DNA from 2 places in the Paenibacillus sp. JNUCC 34 genome. Region 2 is predicted to be linked to the other one. Evidence: a T-box and tRNA genes for the amino acid it is inferred to sense, from the RefSeq annotation. Region 2 holds a T-box; the other holds one or more tRNA genes.
What was found. The T-box of region 2 lies ahead of AC2TF5_RS21155 (arginine--tRNA ligase). A T-box ahead of a tRNA ligase gene usually reads a tRNA of that ligase, here a tRNA-Arg.

Region 1: it has a tRNA-Arg gene. The T-box ahead of AC2TF5_RS21155 (arginine--tRNA ligase) is inferred to sense a tRNA for this amino acid. The anticodon was not compared.

The regions. Positions count from the first base shown of each region.
Region 1 covers NZ_CM177770.1:5,816,278-5,830,317, reverse strand. The annotation lists gene AC2TF5_RS26830 (ABC transporter substrate-binding protein) at 1-736, shown strand, start outside; gene AC2TF5_RS26825 (PdaC/SigV domain-containing protein) at 1,113-2,201, shown strand; gene clpP (ATP-dependent Clp endopeptidase proteolytic subunit ClpP) at 2,287-2,883, opposite strand; tRNA gene AC2TF5_RS26815 (tRNA-Arg) at 3,051-3,125, opposite strand; gene AC2TF5_RS26810 (sugar-binding transcriptional regulator) at 3,473-4,519, shown strand; gene gap (type I glyceraldehyde-3-phosphate dehydrogenase) at 4,625-5,629, shown strand; gene AC2TF5_RS26800 (phosphoglycerate kinase) at 5,821-7,002, shown strand; gene tpiA (triose-phosphate isomerase) at 7,146-7,898, shown strand; gene gpmI (2,3-bisphosphoglycerate-independent phosphoglycerate mutase) at 7,900-9,444, shown strand; gene eno (phosphopyruvate hydratase) at 9,494-10,780, shown strand; gene AC2TF5_RS26780 (TlpA family protein disulfide reductase) at 11,066-11,593, shown strand; gene AC2TF5_RS26775 (adenine deaminase) at 12,167-13,885, opposite strand; gene AC2TF5_RS26770 (ABC transporter ATP-binding protein) at 13,958-14,040, opposite strand, start outside.
Region 2 covers NZ_CM177770.1:4,505,859-4,511,772, reverse strand. The annotation lists gene AC2TF5_RS21160 (hypothetical protein) at 1-349, shown strand, start outside; gene AC2TF5_RS21155 (arginine--tRNA ligase) at 410-2,275, opposite strand; T-box leader at 2,316-2,535, opposite strand; gene AC2TF5_RS21150 (class I SAM-dependent methyltransferase) at 2,584-3,348, opposite strand; gene AC2TF5_RS21145 (EamA family transporter) at 3,508-3,936, opposite strand; gene AC2TF5_RS21140 (MerR family transcriptional regulator) at 4,101-4,868, opposite strand; gene AC2TF5_RS21135 (magnetosome magnetite crystal formation protein family) at 4,913-5,245, opposite strand.

The DNA.
Region 1 (14,040 bases), 1.3 Mb from region 2:
TATCCCGAACATGGAGAACATTGCGGATACATTTAAGGATCCGGAGTTTGACCCGGACAATAAATATTCCATCGTATATATGACCGGTGTGACGGGAATCGCATATAACAAAAAGTATGTCAAAGAGGAAATTAAGAGCTGGAATGATCTGTGGAACCCGGCTTATAAAGGAAAGGTGCTGCTGCTTGATGACAACCGTGAAATGATCGGTATGGCTCTCAAGAAGCAGGGCAAATCCAACAGCACTACGGATGAATCTGAGATTAGTGCAGCCGTAGATGATCTGAAGACATTGCTGCCGAACGTGCTCGCTTTTGACACGGACAACATTAAGCAAAAAATGATTCAAGAGGAAGGCTGGATTGCAACCGTATGGTCCGGCGATGCATCCTTTATCGCGAAAGAGAACCCTGATGTGGGCTATGTTGTACCTGAAGAGGGTGGAACGATCTTCTCCGATAACTACGCTATTCCAAAAGGCGCTAAAAACAAGGAACTGGCTGAGAAGTTTATGAACTATATGCTGGATCCGAAAGTTAGTGCGAAAAACTACGAATTCATCGGTTACAGTAATCCGAACGCTAAAGCGATGGAATTCCACAGTGAAGAATACCGCAGTGACAAAATGATCAATCTGACAGAAGATGAGCTTAAACGAACCGAATGGCTCAGTGATGTTGGAGAGTCTCTGCAAATTTATGACCGTTTCTGGACGGAACTGAAGAGCGGAAGATAAGTTAATATTCTCTGCAAGATCCTTTGTAGAATTAGAAAATCCTTGCCCACACTAGCACACTAGGGCAAGGATTTTTTTCGTGAAAGTAAATTGCAAATCTCAGAACGACAATAAATAACAAAATCCTTACATTTCTTTTCATTTTCATCGAAGATGCTTCGTTCCTATTTTTATTAGGAGAAACATAAACATTGGATGTTTAATATTTGGTGCAAATGAGGCATAGGTATATTATTTCATTACAAATTGTTTGGATTTTACTAATTGTTGGCATCAAAATTGTCACCGTGATTGTTACCTCTCTCGCTGTCGTGTTTCCTATAATGAAAACGGGTAATACAGTAAATACTTAAATTTGGAAGGTGGAGAATAATAAATGGGAAACAAAATGAAGTACGGTGCAGCAGTCATTGCGGCGGGGGTGTTGCTCACTGGCCTGGGTTGGAATGGACAAGTGGTGGATGCTAGCTCTTCTAAAGCTAAAGTGACCGTAGCAGCTCAAAAATCTACCAAATCGGAAGTTGCACTGAAATGGAACGGCAAGGCATTAACCCAGAAGGGGATGCTGGATCATGGCACCGTTTATGTACCGGCAACAGCAATACGGGATGCACTCGGTATTCCGTTAAAATATGATGCGAAAAACAGAACTTATACCATTGGCAATGGCTACAACAAACTGAGTGCAGCTGTCTACGCTAATAATGAAATCTACCTTACCGTGAACGGATACGTATATGATGTAGGAGAGCCGGGAGGCCAGATTGTGAATGGCCGCCTGTATATCCCGTATAAAGTACTGAATGAGTACATGGGTGTTCAGGGACAATGGAATTCATCTCTTAAATCACTCAGCATGACCCCAAAGAAGCAAAATTCGATTACGATCAAGTCGGCGACGTTGAAGAAGAAGGTTCTAAATGTGGAGGCTGTTGTGCATTATCCAGTAGTGAGTGGGCTTGAAAATGAACAGGCTCAAGCGGAAATCAACAAGGTGCTGAAAAAGAACGCGGAGGATGTGATTGCTGGAGCTGAAGAAACCATCGGCCTGGAACCTCCATCCGGAACGAAGTTTCCGTATTCGTATGAGTTTCAAGGAGGTTTTGTAGTTCACTACAACGCACAAGGGTTGCTGAGCATTACAACTGATGAATACTCATACACCGGCGGTGCGCACGGCATGACTTTCCGCAACAGCTTTACGTTCTCATTAAAGGATGGTAAGCAGCTGAAGCTCGGTGATGTCATCAACATGCAGGGCAAAAACAAGCAGAAGCTGAACAATCTTGTGCTGAACAAGATGAAGAAGGACGGAGGCTACCTCGGTGGATTTAAAAGCGTGCCTGCTGATGCTGATTTCTACCTGAAGGATAACGCAGCAGTTCTGTACTTCCAATTGTACGACTACACGGCATATGCTTATGGCTTCCCTCAATTTGAGCTTAACTTGAAGGAATGGAAGTAAGGTTTCCGCTGTGTCTAAAAGGTTTCCATAGAAAAAGGGCTGACATCCACATTTGCGGATATCAGCCCTTTTATTTAATGAATTATTAAATGCCTTGTGAAGGTGTCTTTTCAAGCACTTGGTCAACGAGACCGTATTCTTTAGCCTCACTAGCCGTCATGAAATAGTCACGATCGGTATCCTTCTCAATACGCTCCAGCGGTTGGCCGGTACGCTCTGCAAGGATGTGGTTCAGTTTATCGCGCATTTTCAGAATGCGGCGAGCACGGATTTCAATATCCGTCGCTTGTCCCTGTGCTCCGCCCAGAGGCTGATGAATCATAATTTCGCTGTTTGGCAGCGCGAATCGCTTGCCTTTAGCGCCAGCATTCAGTAGGAAAGCCCCCATGGAAGCAGCCATACCGACGCAGATGGTGGACACGTCAGGTTTGATAAACTGCATTGTATCAAAAATAGCCATACCAGCAGTAATGGATCCGCCAGGGCTATTGATGTAAAGATGAATGTCCTTCTCAGGATCCTCTGCTGCCAAAAACAGCATTTGTGCAATGATGGCATTGGCAACCACGTCGTTTACGTCGGAGCCGAGGAAGATAATGCGGTCTTTCAGCAATCTGGAATAGATGTCGTACGCCCGCTCACCGCGGTTGCTTTGTTCAACGACCATAGGTATGAAACTCATATAGAAAACCTCCCCTTAAATGCATTCCTCATTAAAATACTGTTACCGTATTACCCAAATAATAAACAATTTCAACCATAAAGTCAAAGATAGTCAAACTATTGGTTAAAAAAAAGAGCCGTCATAGGCACTTATGGGTAAACAGTATATAGAGTTCTGAAAATAAATGGCGCGCCCGCGAGGAATCGAACCTCGATCTCAGGCTCCGGAGGCCTACGTCATATCCATTGGACCACGGGCGCAAAATAGCAACGAAGATGATTATACCGCATCTTTTTCTAAAAGACAAGAAGCAGGCAAAAACTTTCCGAATGAGCCTTATATGGAGAGTATACTTTCATTATTCCGGATATGAAGCCGTTCACATTTTCCCGGCAAAAAGGATTGAATAATGGCAGATTTTCATCACATGAATGGACGGGTATACCACCAATGCATAAGAATGCTTGGGGCTGAGAAATATACATTCGGAACACTTGCAACCATCATAAATATTGAGTAGAATAAAGGTGGGACTCAAAACGTTTGACTGGGACATTTTGCGACCATAGAGAAGGAGATCCAAGACGAAGTTGCAGGAGTGGAAAGCATGCGTAATTTATTAGAAATACAAGAGCAGCTTCTGCCCGATCTCATGGACACTCTCAAACGAAGGTATACGATCCTTCATCAGATCAAGTTATCCGGAATTGTTGGGCGCAGGACACTTGCAGCATCGCTGGCAATGACCGAACGTGTGCTGAGGGCCGAAACGGACCTCTTGAAAGCACAGGGGTTGATCGAGATTGAGACGCTTGGGATGAGGGTCAGCAGTGCCGGAACGAACTTGCTGGAGCAGCTCGAGCCGGTGATGAAGGACCTGTTCGGATTAGCCGACCTAGAAGAAAAAATCCGCGAGGCTTATGGGCTACGCAAAGTGGTTATTGTCCCGGGTGACAGTGAGTCTTCAACCGATGTGAAACGTGAACTTGGCAGAGCTGGAGCAAGAGCGCTTCTTTGCTTTGTTGACAACGGAGACATTATCGCGGTAACGGGTGGATCAACGCTCGCCGAAGTGGCAGAGCAGATGACGCCGTCGTCGGCCGGCCCTTTGAAAGATTCGTGGTTCGTACCTGCAAGAGGTGGTTTGGGTGAGAGCATGGAGATTCAAGCGAATACCATCGCATCCAAGATGGCCAAGAAGGTGGGAGCTGAATATCGGCTACTGCATGTGCCTGATCTGCTGAGTGACGATGCTTATCAGTCTTTGGTTCAGGATCATCATATCCAGGACATTGTGGATGTTATACGCAGATCATGCGTGATTGTTCACGGTATCGGAGATGCTATGGAGATGGCTCACCGCCGGAAGCTTGATGAGAAGTCAATTCAGGACTTGAAAGCGGAAGGGGCAATTGCTGAATCCTTCGGTTACTATTTCAGTGAAGAAGGTACGGTCGTTCACAAAATGCTAACCCTTGGGCTGCGGCTTGAGGATATTATGCGGACGGAGACGATCATCGGTATTGCAGGTGGACGCAGTAAGGCCAGAGCTATTCACGCCGTATTGAAATTCGGGCATGAAGATATTCTTGTTATCGATGAGGCTGCAGCGCACGAAATCGAGAAGCGGCTGAATCAAACGGCGGAGCTGTAGTAAAAACTCTAAAGTAAAGCATCTATACTAACTTTGTTGTCTTGATGGACCTCACGGTCTGTCTTGAATAAATAAAAAACTTTCACTATATGGAGGGAAATACTCATGGTTAAAGTAGGTATTAACGGTTTTGGACGTATTGGACGTAACGTGTTCCGCGCAGCGCTGGACAACAAGGATGTTGAAATTGTTGCAATTAACGATTTGACAGATGTAAGCACGCTGGCACACCTTTTGAAATATGACACTACTCACGGCAGATTGAATGCAACAGTAGAAGCTAAAGAAGGCGCACTGGTAGTTAACGGTCGCGAAGTAAAAGTATTTGCAGAGCGTAACCCAGAAAACTTGCCTTGGGGTCAACACGGCGTTGAAATCGTTGTTGAATCCACAGGTATCTTCACAGCTAAAGACAAAGCTTCCGCTCACTTGAAAGGCGGCGCTAAGAAAGTTATCATCTCCGCTCCTGCTACTGACGAAGATATCACAATCGTTATGGGCGTTAACGAAGACAAATACGATCCAGCTAATCATACAGTAATCTCCAACGCTTCTTGCACAACGAACTGCTTGGCTCCATTTGCAAAAGTTCTGGACGAAAACTTTGGTATCGTAAAAGGTATGATGACAACTGTTCACTCTTACACGAATGACCAGCAAGTACTTGACCTGCCGCACAAAGACCTTCGTCGTGCTCGTGCAGCAGCTGAGAACATCATTCCATCCACAACTGGTGCAGCTAAAGCCGTTAGCTTGGTTCTGCCACAGCTGAAAGGCAAGTTGAATGGTATGGCTATGCGTGTACCTACGAAGAACGTTTCCGTAACTGACCTTGTTATCGAAACTTCTAAGAACGTAACTAGAGAATCCGTAAACGAAGCTTTGAAAGCTGCTGCTAACGGTCCTCTGAAAGGTATCATGAACTACTCCGAAGAGCCGCTTGTATCCAGCGACTACAATACAGATCCAGCTTCTTCCACTATCGACTCCCTGTCCACTATGGTAGTAGGCGATAACATGGTGAAAGTCGTTTCTTGGTATGACAATGAGTGGGGCTATTCCAACCGTGTTGTTGACCTCGCAATCTACGTTGCAAGCAAAGGTCTGTAATATCTGATCTAAACCATCAATCGAAGAGGGGTTCCCTATGGCGCTCCTCTTTGGTTTTGTGATTTATATATTTTCATGTTTTCATGCCAGAGTACTGGGAAGAATAGATAAAACCGGACTCTAAACATAGAGAGAGAACGAGAGCAATCTGCTGTCGGCGAGGAGAATAGTTTCTTAGGAGGAACGTGGAGATGAACAAGAAAAGTGTACGTGATGTGGAAGTAAGCGGCAAACGGGTGTTTGTCCGCGTCGATTTCAATGTACCCCTCGAGGATGGAAAGATTACCGATGATACTCGGATTCGTGAAACCCTGCCGACCATTAAATATTTGATGGAAAAAGGCGCTAAAGTTATTTTGGCTAGCCATATGGGACGTCCGAAAGGTCAAGTCGTAGATTCCATGCGTTTGACATCTGCTAGCGAACGTTTGTCCGAGCTTCTTGGCAAACCGGTAGCGAAAGCAGATGAAGCGGTTGGGGATGCAGTAAAAGCACAAATTGCTAACATGAAGGACGGCGACGTTCTTGTGCTTGAAAACGTTCGTTTCTATCCTGGTGAAGAGAAGAATGATCCGGAGCTTGCGAAGCAGTTCGCTGAGCTTGCAGATCTGTTCGTGAACGACGCTTTCGGTGCAGCACACCGTGCACATGCATCGACTGAAGGAATCGCGCATATTCTTCCGGCTGTATCCGGCTTGCTGATGGAAAAAGAACTGTCCGTATTGGGCAAAGCCCTTTCCAATCCAGATCGTCCGTTTACCGCTATTATTGGCGGCTCGAAGGTTAAAGACAAAATCGATGTGATCAACAACCTGCTTACGCTGGCTGACAACGTCATTATCGGCGGTGGACTTGCTTACACGTTCTTCAAAGCTCAAGGTCATGAAATCGGTCAATCATTGTGTGATGATTCCAAGCTGGAAACTGCACTAGGTTTTATCGAGAAAGCAAAAGAATTGGGCAAGAACTTCTACCTCCCGGAAGACATTGTTGTTTCGGATGACTTCAGTGCCGATGCCAACACGAACATTGTTGATATCGACGGCATTCCTGCAGATTGGGAAGGCGTAGACATTGGACCGAAGACGCGTGCGAAGTATGCAGAAGTAATCAAGAACTCTAAGCTGGTCGTATGGAACGGGCCTATGGGCGTATTCGAAATTGAACCGTTCTCTAACGGTACTCGTGAAGTAGCTCAAGCTTGTGCAGACACAGAAGCTTACACGATTATCGGCGGTGGTGATTCCGCAGCAGCTGCAGAGAAGTTCCACTTGGCTGACAAGATGAACCACATCTCTACAGGCGGCGGCGCATCTCTTGAGTTTATGGAAGGTAAAGAGCTTCCTGGTGTTGTGGCACTGAACGATAAGTAGTATCTTTTAAAAAGCTTATATTTCTCGTAGAAACGCCGTCGCCCTTTGAAAAGGACGCGGATTAGTTTCTACTTTATAAAAGCAAGTCGCAAAGAAGCGGGTCCCCTAGAATCTGGGGGAGTAAGAGTAAAGGAGTGAATCGTGTGAGAACACCTATCATAGCCGGCAACTGGAAAATGTTCAAAACTGTTCCGGAAGCTAAAGCATTCTTTGAAGAGGTAAAAGGCAAAGCGGAAGTCGAGGGCGTGGAAAGTGTGATCTGCGCGCCGTTTACGAACCTCCCTGCGCTTGTTGAAGCCGCTAAAGGCACGAACATCAAGATTGGCGCACAAAATCTTCATTTTGAGGAAAATGGCGCATTTACCGGCGAAATTAGCGGTGTCATGCTGCAGGATCTGGGCGTAGACTATGTCATTATCGGACATTCGGAGCGCCGTCAATATTTTGGCGAAACGGATGAGATTGTGAACAAAAAAGTCCATGCGGCTTTCCGTCACCGTCTTCTTCCGATCGTATGTGTCGGTGAGAAGCTCGAAGAGCGTGAAGCTGGCCAGACGAAAGACGTATGCAAAGTACAGACGGAAGCAGCTTTTGCAGGAATTCCTGCGGATCAAGCTGTGCATGTTGTCATTGCTTACGAACCGATCTGGGCGATTGGAACAGGTAAATCCTCCACAGCACAGGATGCTAACGAAGTAATCTCTTACATCCGTGACCTTGTGAAAGGAATGTATGGTGAAGATGTATCCAATCAGGTACGTATTCAATACGGCGGAAGTGTGAAGCCTGAGAATGTAACTGAGTATATGGGTCAAAGCGACATTGACGGCGCGCTCGTTGGAGGAGCCAGCTTGCAGCCGGCCTCTTTCATCCAGCTCGTTGAGGGGGCGAAGTAAGATGTCAGCACCAAAACCTGTAGCTCTGATCATCATGGACGGATTCGGGCTGCGTAACACCACTGAAGGCAATGCGGTCTCCCAAGCTAACAAACCGAACTATGATCGTTATTTGAAGCAATACCCGAATACGACGCTGACGGCATGTGGTGAGGCGGTAGGACTTCCAGCAGGACAAATGGGTAACTCCGAAGTGGGTCACCTGAACATCGGAGCTGGACGGATTGTTTATCAAGACTTGACCCGGATTACGAAGTCGATTCGCGAAGGTGAATTTTTCGAGAATGAAACCCTCGTAGAAGCAATTCGTTCCGCTAAGAAAAACAACAAGAAACTGCATCTGTACGGCCTCGTATCCGATGGCGGCGTTCATAGCCATATTGAGCATATGTTCGCTATGCTGGACCTTGCTAAGAAGGAAGATATGCACGAAGTGTACATCCATGGTTTCATGGATGGTCGTGACGTGGCTCCGGACAGCGGTAAACAATTTATTAAAGACTTGATCGCTAAGATCGAGGAAGTCGGCGTTGGTAAAATCGCCACCGTATCGGGACGCTATTATGCGATGGACCGTGACAAACGTTGGGACCGCGTAGAGAAAGCCTACCGTGCGATGGTGTACGGCGAAGGCCCGAAATACACTGATCCACTGAAAGCAATCAATGAATCTTATGAGAAATCGGTCTATGATGAATTCGTAGAGCCAACTGTCATCGTAGATGATCAGGGCAATCCGGTGAGCCTGGTGGAAAGCGGAGATTCTGTAATCTTCTTGAACTACCGCCCAGACCGTGCGATCCAGCTGTCCCAGGTATTTACGAACAAGGATTTCCGTGGATTTGACCGTGGACCTAAGTTTCCGCAAGATTTGCATTTTGTCTGCTTGACCTTGTTTAGCGAAACGGTAGAGGGCTTTGTTGCGTACAAGCCGAAGAACCTCGACAATACGCTGGGTGAAGTGCTGGTGCAGAACAACAAGAAGCAGCTACGTATTGCAGAGACGGAGAAATACCCACACGTCACGTTTTTCTTCAGCGGCGGCCGTGATGTTGAGCTTCCGGGCGAGACACGCGTGCTGATTAATTCGCCGAAGGTGGCCACGTATGACCTACAGCCGGAGATGAGCGCTTATGAAGTGGCGGATGCTTGTGTGAAGGAGATCGAAGCGGATAAACACGATGCGATTATCCTGAACTTTGCCAATCCCGACATGGTAGGCCATTCCGGCATGTTGGAACCAACAATCAAAGCAGTTGAAGTTACAGACGAATGTGTCGGCAAAGTGGTGGATGCTGTCCTTGCTAAAGGCGGCGTTGTCCTCATTACAGCTGACCATGGCAACGCAGATATGGTATTCGATGAGAACGGACGGCCATTTACAGCTCATACAACGAACCCGGTTCCGTTTATCGTCACAGACGAGAACGTAACCCTGCGAGAAGGCGGTATTCTTGCTGATATCGCACCGACTATTTTGGATCTGATGCAGCTTGAGAAGCCGGAAGAAATGACCGGAACATCTATGATTGCAGCCCGCAAATAGATTAATCGAATCACGCTGAAATAAATCACATTTAAAGGAGACTATATCTATGACTATTATTTCCGACGTATACGCACGCGAAGTCCTTGACTCCCGTGGTAACCCGACTGTAGAAGTTGAAGTATATCTGGAATCCGGTGCAATCGGACGCGCTATCGTTCCATCCGGTGCTTCCACTGGTATTCACGAAGCGGTTGAGCTTCGCGACGACGACAAATCCCGTTACCTGGGCAAAGGCGTTCTGAAAGCTGTTGAGAACGTAAATGAAATTATCGCTCCAGAAGTAATTGGTATGGACGCTTTGGATCAACTCGGCATCGACAAGCTGATGATCACTTTGGACGGAACTCCGAACAAAGGCAAGCTGGGCGCTAACGCGATTCTGGCTGTATCCATGGCTGTTGCTCGTGCAGCTGCAGAAGCTCTGGACCTCCCGCTGTATGTTTACCTCGGTGGATTCAATGCGAAACAGCTTCCAGTACCTATGATGAACATCGTTAACGGTGGCGCACACGCTGACAACAACGTTGACGTTCAAGAGTTCATGGTACTGCCTGTTGGCGCACCAAGCTTCAAAGAAGCGCTTCGTATGGGTGCTGAAATCTTCCACAACCTGAAATCCGTACTTAAAGGCAAAGGCCTGAACACTGCAGTTGGTGACGAAGGCGGTTTTGCTCCTAACTTCACATCCAACGAAGATGCATTGTCTTCCATCATCGAAGCTATCGAGAAAGCCGGCTACAAGCCAGGCGAAGACGTATTCCTCGGTATGGACGTTGCTTCCACTGAGTTCTTCAAAGATGGTAAGTATGTTCTGGAAGGCGAAGGCAAGTCCTACACGCCTGCTGAATTCGTTGACTTGCTCGCTTCTTGGGTTGATAAATACCCAATCATCACCATCGAAGACGGATGTTCCGAGGACGATTGGGAAGGTTGGAAATTGCTCACTGAAAAATTGGGCAACAAAATTCAACTCGTTGGTGACGACTTGTTCGTTACGAACACAGAGCGTCTGGAAAGAGGTATCAACGAAAATATTGGTAACTCCATCCTGATCAAAGTTAACCAAATCGGTACGCTGACTGAAACATTTGATGCGATCGAAATGGCAAAACGCGCTGGTTACACAGCAGTTATCTCCCACCGTTCCGGTGAGTCCGAAGATAGCACTATTGCTGACATCGCGGTTGCTACAAACGCGGGTCAGATCAAAACAGGTGCTCCTTCCCGTACTGACCGTGTTGCAAAATACAACCAATTGCTTCGCATCGAAGATCAATTGGGTGAATTGGCTCAATACAACGGCTTGAAGTCGTTCTACAACTTGAAGAAGTAATAATATGTGAAAAGACCAGCTCCTGTTTTATGGAGCTGGTCTTTTTTGCGTTATCATGAGGGAACTTGGATTGGCTGCACACTTGGCTTATGGAGCTGGGGGGCGGTACATGTATAGTCTCCGGTCGCTGTTAAAATTATATTTACATATATAGGATAATTTAATAATATTATGATAATTCATGACCGGTAAATACATTAAAATCCATGAGTATATTAGTGCCCATTGCAGAGGAACTGTGTTGTGATCTACGCAATAGGTTTTAAAAACAGACTGGAGGGAGAAGTGGGACAATTGAAAAAAATTCGCGTGATTGGCACAAGTTTGATTTTATTAGCTTTTATTATCTCAATCATCTATGTAGTGGTGAGCTATACTTCGTCCAAAGGACTTCCGCCGCCAGAGCGGATCACATTGGAGAACGTGATGGATTCACAGCAAGTTACGATTGACTTCACTGAGAGACCTACCGTTTTTATATTTTTCACTTCATGGTGCCCCTCTTGTATTGAAGATGCCCCCAAAATCATGAGTATGCACGAAAAATACAAGGATCAGGTTAACATTTACGGAATCAATGTAACGAACCGGGATGAGAAAAGAGAGGTAAAGAAATATGTATATAAGTATGCAATTAAATATCCAGTTTTGTTGGATAAAGAGGGAGATTTATACGCGCAATACGGCGGAAAAGGATTGCCGTCGTTATATTTTTTAGATGGGCAAGGGAAGATCATTAAGGAAATTATTGGATCATCAGATATAGATATTATTGAACAATCATTCGTTAATCTTATTGAAGTATATGACTAAAAAGAGAGGACTAGAAAACCAAAGTGATCACGATAAATATGCTGAGCCACCACAGACCGTAGCTGTTACGCACGAATAAAAGGATCATTAGCATTGCAATCTCTCAGATTACCAGCGTCCCTTCTCCTTGCTTCCGCCATGGGAGCGCAAAGAAAGCCCAGCTCGATGCGGTAGCATGAGCTGGGCTTTGTGTGGGCGGGGTAGTATGTAGGACCTTCACTTGCAATTTTCGGCTCACTGTTAACCAACCAGAAAAATTGATGTTAATATATGGTACAATGGACTGGCACAACACACCTTGAGTGGAACGGCTCCCTCCGGAAAGGAGGTGAGTCCTATGAACTTCTCCTTTTCCGATGTTATCATGTTCGCCGCGTTTATCGTTGCGCTACTGACATACATGGATAGAAAAAAGAAGTAACCCACCAAGGTTGGCGCCAGAAATGGGTTACTTCTCCGTATTAACTCATGATCTGGAGGGGATTCCCACTCAAGATGTTTGTGCTAAGGAGCAGTTCGCCGCTGCTCCTTACTTATTATTATCATACCACATGTTGGAACATACCTCAAAGTTCAATCTATCCCTACAATAAGCGGCACAACTTGTCCGGCATGGACATCAATCAGGCCCAGGTCGGTCAGCTTCAGCGCCGGGCTAACCGGCAAGGAATGCGTGCACAACGACATAATCGGATTATAGTGCTCGTAGCCGAGAGATTCCATCGCCTCGCGAAGCTGCTGTACAGCTTGACCGAACTCCTCGAATGGTTCCTCTGACAAGATGCCTCCAACAGGCAGCGGGATGTGAGCGAGTACTTTGCCATCTTTTACGACACAGAAGCCGCCCTGATCCGCAATTACCGTATTGGATGCAAGCGCCATATCCTCTGGCGAGTGTCCAACGACTAGCAGATTATGATTGTCATGAGAATAGGTCGTTGCAATCGCTCCGTGCTTGATCGTGTTCCCTGTAATAAGCCCGTAAGCACGATTGCCGTTTTTGCCATATCGTTCAAAGGTAGCAATTAAGCCATACGGACTGTCCTGCCAGTTTAGAACGCCGTTCTCTACACGTACCTGCTCATGTAGTTCATTCGTGTTTGTCGTTCCGTCTATGACTTCCATGACACGGCAGGTATGTTCGCCATCTTCTGCCTCTACGGCAACGCGGAAGTCATCCGTGGTAAGCGTAGCAAGCTGCACACTCTTGTAGAAATGCAGCGGAAATTGACGCTCACCGCGCTCCTGTTCATAAGCCGCCCCGGCTTCATAGGCTAGGCGACCATGCTTAAATACCGCTTCAATCTGAAATTGTTCGATATCGCTTAGCAGAACGAAGTCCGCGACCTTATTCGGTGCAATCGCACCACGGTCATAGAGACGCATCCGTCTCGCTGGTGTATAGGTTGCCGCATAGATCGCACGCTCCGGTGCCATGCCCATCGAAATCGCCTTTTTAACAAGATGATTCAAATGCCCGTTCTGCACAAATGTGTCCGCCATTACGTCGTCTGTTATGAAGCAGAATAACTCCGCAACGTCTTCATGAATGAGCACATTCATAATATCCGGTGTCATCGACTTCTCTTGAATTTCGAGGAACATGCCGTTTGCCAGTCGATCGCACATACTGTCCACGGCCTGCTCCGTATGGTCTGAATCGACACCTGCAAACATGAAGCGCGCCAGTTCCAGATCGACCAGCTTCTTCGGTGTGTGTCCTTCAATAACGAGCTGTGGATAATTTGTTCGAATATGATTCAAAATGCGATTCGTTTTGCATTCCGGATCACGCAGCACATCAACCGAGTTCATAATTTCGCCCAAGCAGATAACCCGTTCGTCCTGCAGCAGCTCATCAATATGGACAAGATCGATTTCACCGCCTGTCGTCTCAAGCGGCGTTGCCGGAACAGAGCTCGGAATGGCATATAAGATGTCTGCAGTGCAGCCTTCGCTGGCGTGAATCATTTCCTTGACGCCTTCCACGCCGAATACATTGGCCATCTCATGAGGCTCGGATACAATGGTCGTTACCCCATTCTTGATCAATCCGTGTGAGAACGTTTTTGGCGTTACCATCGTGCTTTCGATATGAAGATGAATATCGACAAGCCCCGGAATCATATATTTACCAGCTCCATCGATGACTTCAGCCGCCTCGAAAGTTTCCGTTCCACGGGCGCCGATGTAGAGGAATCGCCCGTCTTTAATCGCTGCATTGCCTGTGATGAATCGTTTTAAATATACGTTATATACGTTGACGTTTGTTACCAACAAATCTATCTTCATGGCACTTCACTCCTCGTTGTCCTTCGTTGGTCTCCTAAAAGGTTGTTCAAAAATCCGCGCTGGAACGTATTCCTACTTCGAGCTTCTCACCAGGACAACCTTTTCTTTCGGCAATACCAGCTTCACGGCAGTGCCGCGCTCAAATGGCATCTCCA
Region 2 (5,914 bases):
CTCAGGTCAGGTCGAAGCATTCCATGTCGCACAAAACGGCCATTTTGATTATACTGAGCTGTTTAGCTATGCCGAGCAGCATGGGGAAGATTTGGAGAAGGCCACGACAGAAGGATACCGGATTACGTTTAACACGAGAAATGGATTGAAGATATGGCTTGAAGAAGCTTTCCATTTAAGTTCGGAATCCGATTTCCTAGTTGGTGAAGGAATTATTGAAGGTCTTCCTCTGCAGGAAGAACAGCTGGAGCGTTTGAAACAGACTTTGGCTGTCAACTGGACGATTGCGGAAGCTGGCAAAACCGAGCAAGGTTACAACGTTAAACTGACAGTTCGAGGTTTGCAATAATCAGAATAGTAGAAGCCCCCATCTCTTGAGTAGACAAAGAATGGGGGCTTTTAAATGATGTTACATCCGGCTCGGCGTCGGCAGTCCAAGAATCTCTAATGCTTCACCAAGCGTTTCTTTGAAAATAGAGGTTAGCCATACGCGGAACTTCAGCACGTCACCATCCATCTTGAGAATTGGGCATGCCCCGTAGAAGTTGTTGAATAGCGAGGCCAACTCATATGCGTAATTACAAAGAGAACTCGGCGTGAGTTCTTTACCCGCTCCATAGAGTGAATCATGCCATGTGCTTATATGTCTGAGCAGAGCATGTTCTGCTTTTTCAAGAACAGGGAACTGCTCTGGTACGAATGGTATCACATCTTTGTCCTGAGCCTTGTTCAGTACACTTAGGGCGCGAGCGTAGGAATAGAGCAGATAAACACCTGTATTTCCGGAAATTTCGGTAGCTTGTTTTAGATCAAATACGACCTCGGTTTGCAGAGCAAAACGCAGCAGGTAGTAGCGGATGGAAGCTGTGGCGATATCCCGGCTGGACAAGCCGTTCTTATCCGAACGAGATTCTTCGATGACGTTTTCCATCAGGTCGATCAGTTCTGTTATTTTGATGCCGATGCCTTGACGGCCGGACATTGCGTAAGAGGCTTTACCGTCAGAGGTGTCGATGCCAAGATCCGCCGCAGCTGACGGGCTTAAGGATACAACGCCATAGCTAACATGACGCAGCTTCTCTGCTTCCGTGGTGAACCCGAGTCCTTCAAGCGCCTGCTTGACCATCGCCTGTGGATATTGCTGTCTGTAATCAATGACGTTGATAACCATATCGGCTTTACCGAATAGTTGATGTTCACCGTGAGAACTGGTCGTCCATACATCGCCTGCAAACTTTTTGTACATAAAGTCATTTTGGAGCAAGCCGTATTTCCATAAATGATATGCTATATCTTTTGCCGTATAGGTTAATATGCCATTAGAACGAACCAGTACCTTATCTATACTGTGCTCCGTATCACTGTCATCCCCGGACTCCTGCGTTGATTGCTTTAATACCCAGCAGCCAGCCAGTTTACCTTCTGTCTCTTGATGGAACAAGGAGGTCTGCTTCAGCAGCTCAAACGCAGATGCCCAAAATCCTTCTCTGACGATATTGCTTTCCCAGACAAGCAGGTCATACTCAATGCCGAACTGCTTCATTTCTTCGATGTGCTCACGTACAATCCTTTCAGCTACAAGCAACCCGACCCAGGACAGGTTTTGGTTACCTTCCTCAAGTGCATGAAGAACATCGGTTCTTTGGTGAACCAGTTCCGGGTCATTTTGATAAGTCTTGTTGATGGCGGAGTAAATATCCCAGCAATAATCTCCGAAGCGGCGATGCTCTTTGGATAAGGAAATGTTCTGAATGCCGACGACCGTATCCGCCAACTGATTGCCGAGATCATCAATGTAGTTATGAACTTCCACTTCGTATCCGATTTTCCTCATCAGCCGAACGAGAGTGTCTCCGATACAAGAATTTCTCAAGTGACCAATATGTGCTGATTTGTTCGGGTTGATGGATGTATGCTCGATTACAACCTTTTCCGCTGGTAATTGAGGAAGCTCAAAAGTCGTTTGAGCCCATGTGGACCAATCCATATAAAAATTTATGAACCCCGGCGGCACAACTTGGATATGGTGGATCAGTTTTGCAAAAGACTTGTCTTGTTCAAGCTGAACTTTAATTTGCTCAGCGATGTTCAGCGGTGCCTTACGAAGGGTTTTGGCTAACTGCATGGCAATATTCGTGGAATAGTCGCCATGGTCCATATTTGCAGGCTGCTCGACTTGTACCTGTAAAACATCTGGCAGAGCCGCTCCTGGAGTTGATGACACAACATGCTGCACCGCTTGTTCGATGCCTGTAGTGATGAATTGACTTAACATTTTTAGTTCCCCCTTAGAAAATAAAAAAAGCCCTCATCTCATAAGAGACGAGGACTATAGCGCTCGCGGTACCACTCTCGTTGCTAAACCATAGGTTTAACCACTTCAATACAATAACGGTGTAAGCCGGGGCTTCCTACTAGTTGTTTCAGAAGACCATCTCATGGGTCCGCTTCGTGACCGAGCCTGTACCGGTTCCCACTCTCCCGGCTCACTTGGACATAGACGTCGATCAGTACTCTCCCAATCATTGAACTGCGTTATTCGAGTTTTTCATATTATAACCAATCTACCGTGAAAATCAACTATCATTTGAATGCAACGATTCGAAGTCGTTTATAGTCCGCATAAAATGCATCGTCTTTCCACAGGGATTGTTTCGTAAGCTGGCTTATTTGTTCAAATGCATTTTTCTTTTCGTCTGGTGTAAGGCCAGTGAAAAAGTTGTCGCCAAAATGAGTAAGCCAGTCCTTAATACCGTTCTCACCGCCGAGAAGCCGAGTTGGACGGTCGTAATGTTGAGCCAGTGCCACCCTGAACCCTGTCTTCTCTAGTAACGAAGCATATTCACCAATACTAGGGTAGTACCACGGATTACGGTTATTGGCATCGATTCCATATTGGGATGATAGTACGTTTTGTATTGCCTTCGCGATTGTTCTGATATTGCTGGCGCCACCGAATTCAGCGATAAAGCGGCCGCCTGGCTTTAATGCCCGATATACAGAAGAGGCAGCATCTGATGCTTGGGTTATCCAGTGCAGCGCAGCATTGGAAAATACGGCATCAAAGAGAACGTCTGTGTTAAAATTTTCGCCATTCCCAACAACGAATGTCAGATGTGGATACTTGACCGCGGCTCTTCTAATCATCTCTTCAGAGAAATCCATTCCAACAACAGAGGACCCGGACGCGGCGATTTCGTGTGCCAGATCCCCAGTTCCGCAGCCAAGATCCAGAATTCGTTCTCCTTGCTGAGGGGCCAAAAGCTCAATTAATCCTTTTCCGTACGTTGTTACAAAAGACAGCTGGCGGTCATAGTCTTCAGGCTTCCACACTTGATCTGAGCTCATAACACCACTCCTTGACTATTGGTGCTCTAATTGTGACATATACGAGGTTATTAAAGGAAATATATAGTTATTATGGGGCTTATAGTTTCAACCTATAGCAAGGAGGGAAAGGAAACAGTAGAAAAGACCGCTTTTTGGCGGTCTTTTGCAAGGGATAGTTTATTTTACAGCTACCAAAAGAGCTCCAATAGCGATCAGAGCTACGCCAGCGGCGTTGATCCACGATATTTTCTCACCGAGGAATACAAATGCCAGGATGACCGCAATGACGACACTCAGTTTATCAATAGGACCAACCTGCGATACTTTGCCGTATTTTAATGCTAAAAAATAAAAAAGCCACGACAACGCACCTGCTACGCCGCTTAATACGATAAAACTGAGAGCTTTTTTCTGGACCAAAATTTCTCCCAACTGAGCGAACTTGCCTTGAACCGCTACGACACCGAGCAAAAATAGAGCCATGATTACCGAGCGGATCGCAGTTGCGGAGTTCGCGTCAATGTTTTGGAGCCCAATTTTTCCGAAAATGGCCACGAGTGAAGCAGCTACCGCTGAAAGCAGGGCATATATAAGCCATAAGGGCATGATCGTTCCTCCTCCTTTAGAGCAGATAAAGTTGGTTAAGTAGTTGGTGAAAAAAAGTGGTGTATGTATTAATGTTTGCCTTTAATAGTATAGAGCATTATTGGAATTCCTCAAATATGAATTTTAGGCACAAAAAAACGCCAAAAGGCGCTATATGCTGTATTTTACATTTCAATCCAAGATGATGGATTGTTATTTGTATAAATCTCCATTGCTTCTTTTATAAATTGTAGATCCTTATCTGTAAACGGATTGGGAAATGGGAAAGGTCTTGTGTGCGGCAGTGTTTCTTTAAACAAATCAATATTCCCTTTCATGGTTTCATTCACAAGCAGCATCAGATTTTCTATAGTTTTTTGCGATTTCATAGAAGACGGCGGGGTTTCAGTAGAGATTAAATGTTTGATTTGAGTTAAAATCTTAGTCCATTTTTTATCTAGATCGATTTTTTCGGATTTATTTATATCCAATAATTCATTCACTACATCTTTAGAATAATGTTCTTTAAACCATCGTTCTGTTTCCTCTTCAAACATTAATTTTTGAACCATAGCACAAAATATATCGATATTGATCGTTTCCTCTTCCTCAATTGTTTCAATCATGTGATCTATATCGGTTAAAATATTCATAATCTCAAGCTTTTTGGCTTCAAATAACTGTTTTTGGTCATTTAGAGATTGTAATATCGCAGTGCCTTTAACAGTATGGTTTTTAAGCATGTTTTTAATATCTTTTAGGGATAGACCGAGAAACTGTAGGCATTTAATTTTTTGCAGAGTTATTATATCCTCTTTTGTATATAGTCTGTGTCCACCCTCTGTATAATCACTTGGTTTAAGCAAGTCTATACTGTCATAATATCGAAGTGTTCGAATGCCCGTACCAGACTTTTGCGCAAATTCTCCAATGGTAAAAATGTCTTTTTCCATAATTTCACCTCCTCTGTCCTAAATGGACTTAAAAATCCTATAGTTCAGACTTTAAAATAGCGTATAACGGGGTATGAAAATATTTTTCCCTTTAAAGCATAAGCTGCTGCAATAATAATCAGTATGGTTTCAATTACAAGAAGTGCCTTAGAAAGAATTGAAGCTGCACTCCATATTTGAGAAGTAAAGGTTAATGCCAAAAAGATGGGGAAAAAAGTGAAGTGAAGGTTCATACCTTCTTTTGCATGATCAGCCAAATATTTATTTTTATTTTTTGATATAAAGTATACAGCGATTGGTAATGCAAAGGTTAGTAAAATCGAAAATACATGCACTAAACTTGCCAATATCCTATTCAGTAAACTTTCTTTTTTCATAGTACTTTACCTCCAAAGTGTATTTGATGGTTACCTTTTTATTAACAACTGAAGTCATCATAAAAGGTGACGTAGCTAGAGGTTCAAGTACCAAATTCAAATTTAATGGAAAAAATTATTAGCGTGGCTAAAAGCATCGAACTTAAGAATGGTAGTATCCTGTAGCGGTAGGAAACTGATGTCTGATGGGGAAGGGAGTGTTTCACTGCGGTCAGTTAACTTGATGGAACTTACATGTCTCGCATGGTATAAGGCAGATCTATTGTTGCATAATAGGTTTCGACTGTTGCGTAGGTGAGTATGGAAGAGATGGTGATTTCACTGCTGTCGTTCGATATGATGTAAGAATTTCAGTAGAAGCGCGTGATAGCGTGCGTATGCGGAGAGATGGCTATATGTGCAGACTTTGAGCAGCTGAACCAGTAGGATTCAAGTTAATGTTGTAAAAAGTGTAACAAAATTACTGAAATTAGACGGTTAGGGGCGAATTGTTGTATTTATACAACAATAGGGATAGGAAGCCACCTATTTAGTAGATATCGTTGTAGAAATTACAACAATACCAACTTGCTTGGGCATTTTGCGGTTCTAGTATTGTAGAAATACAACATTACTTATCGGATTATGTTTGACCACGGCCTTACGGGCCGACTGCGAAGCGTATCCTAA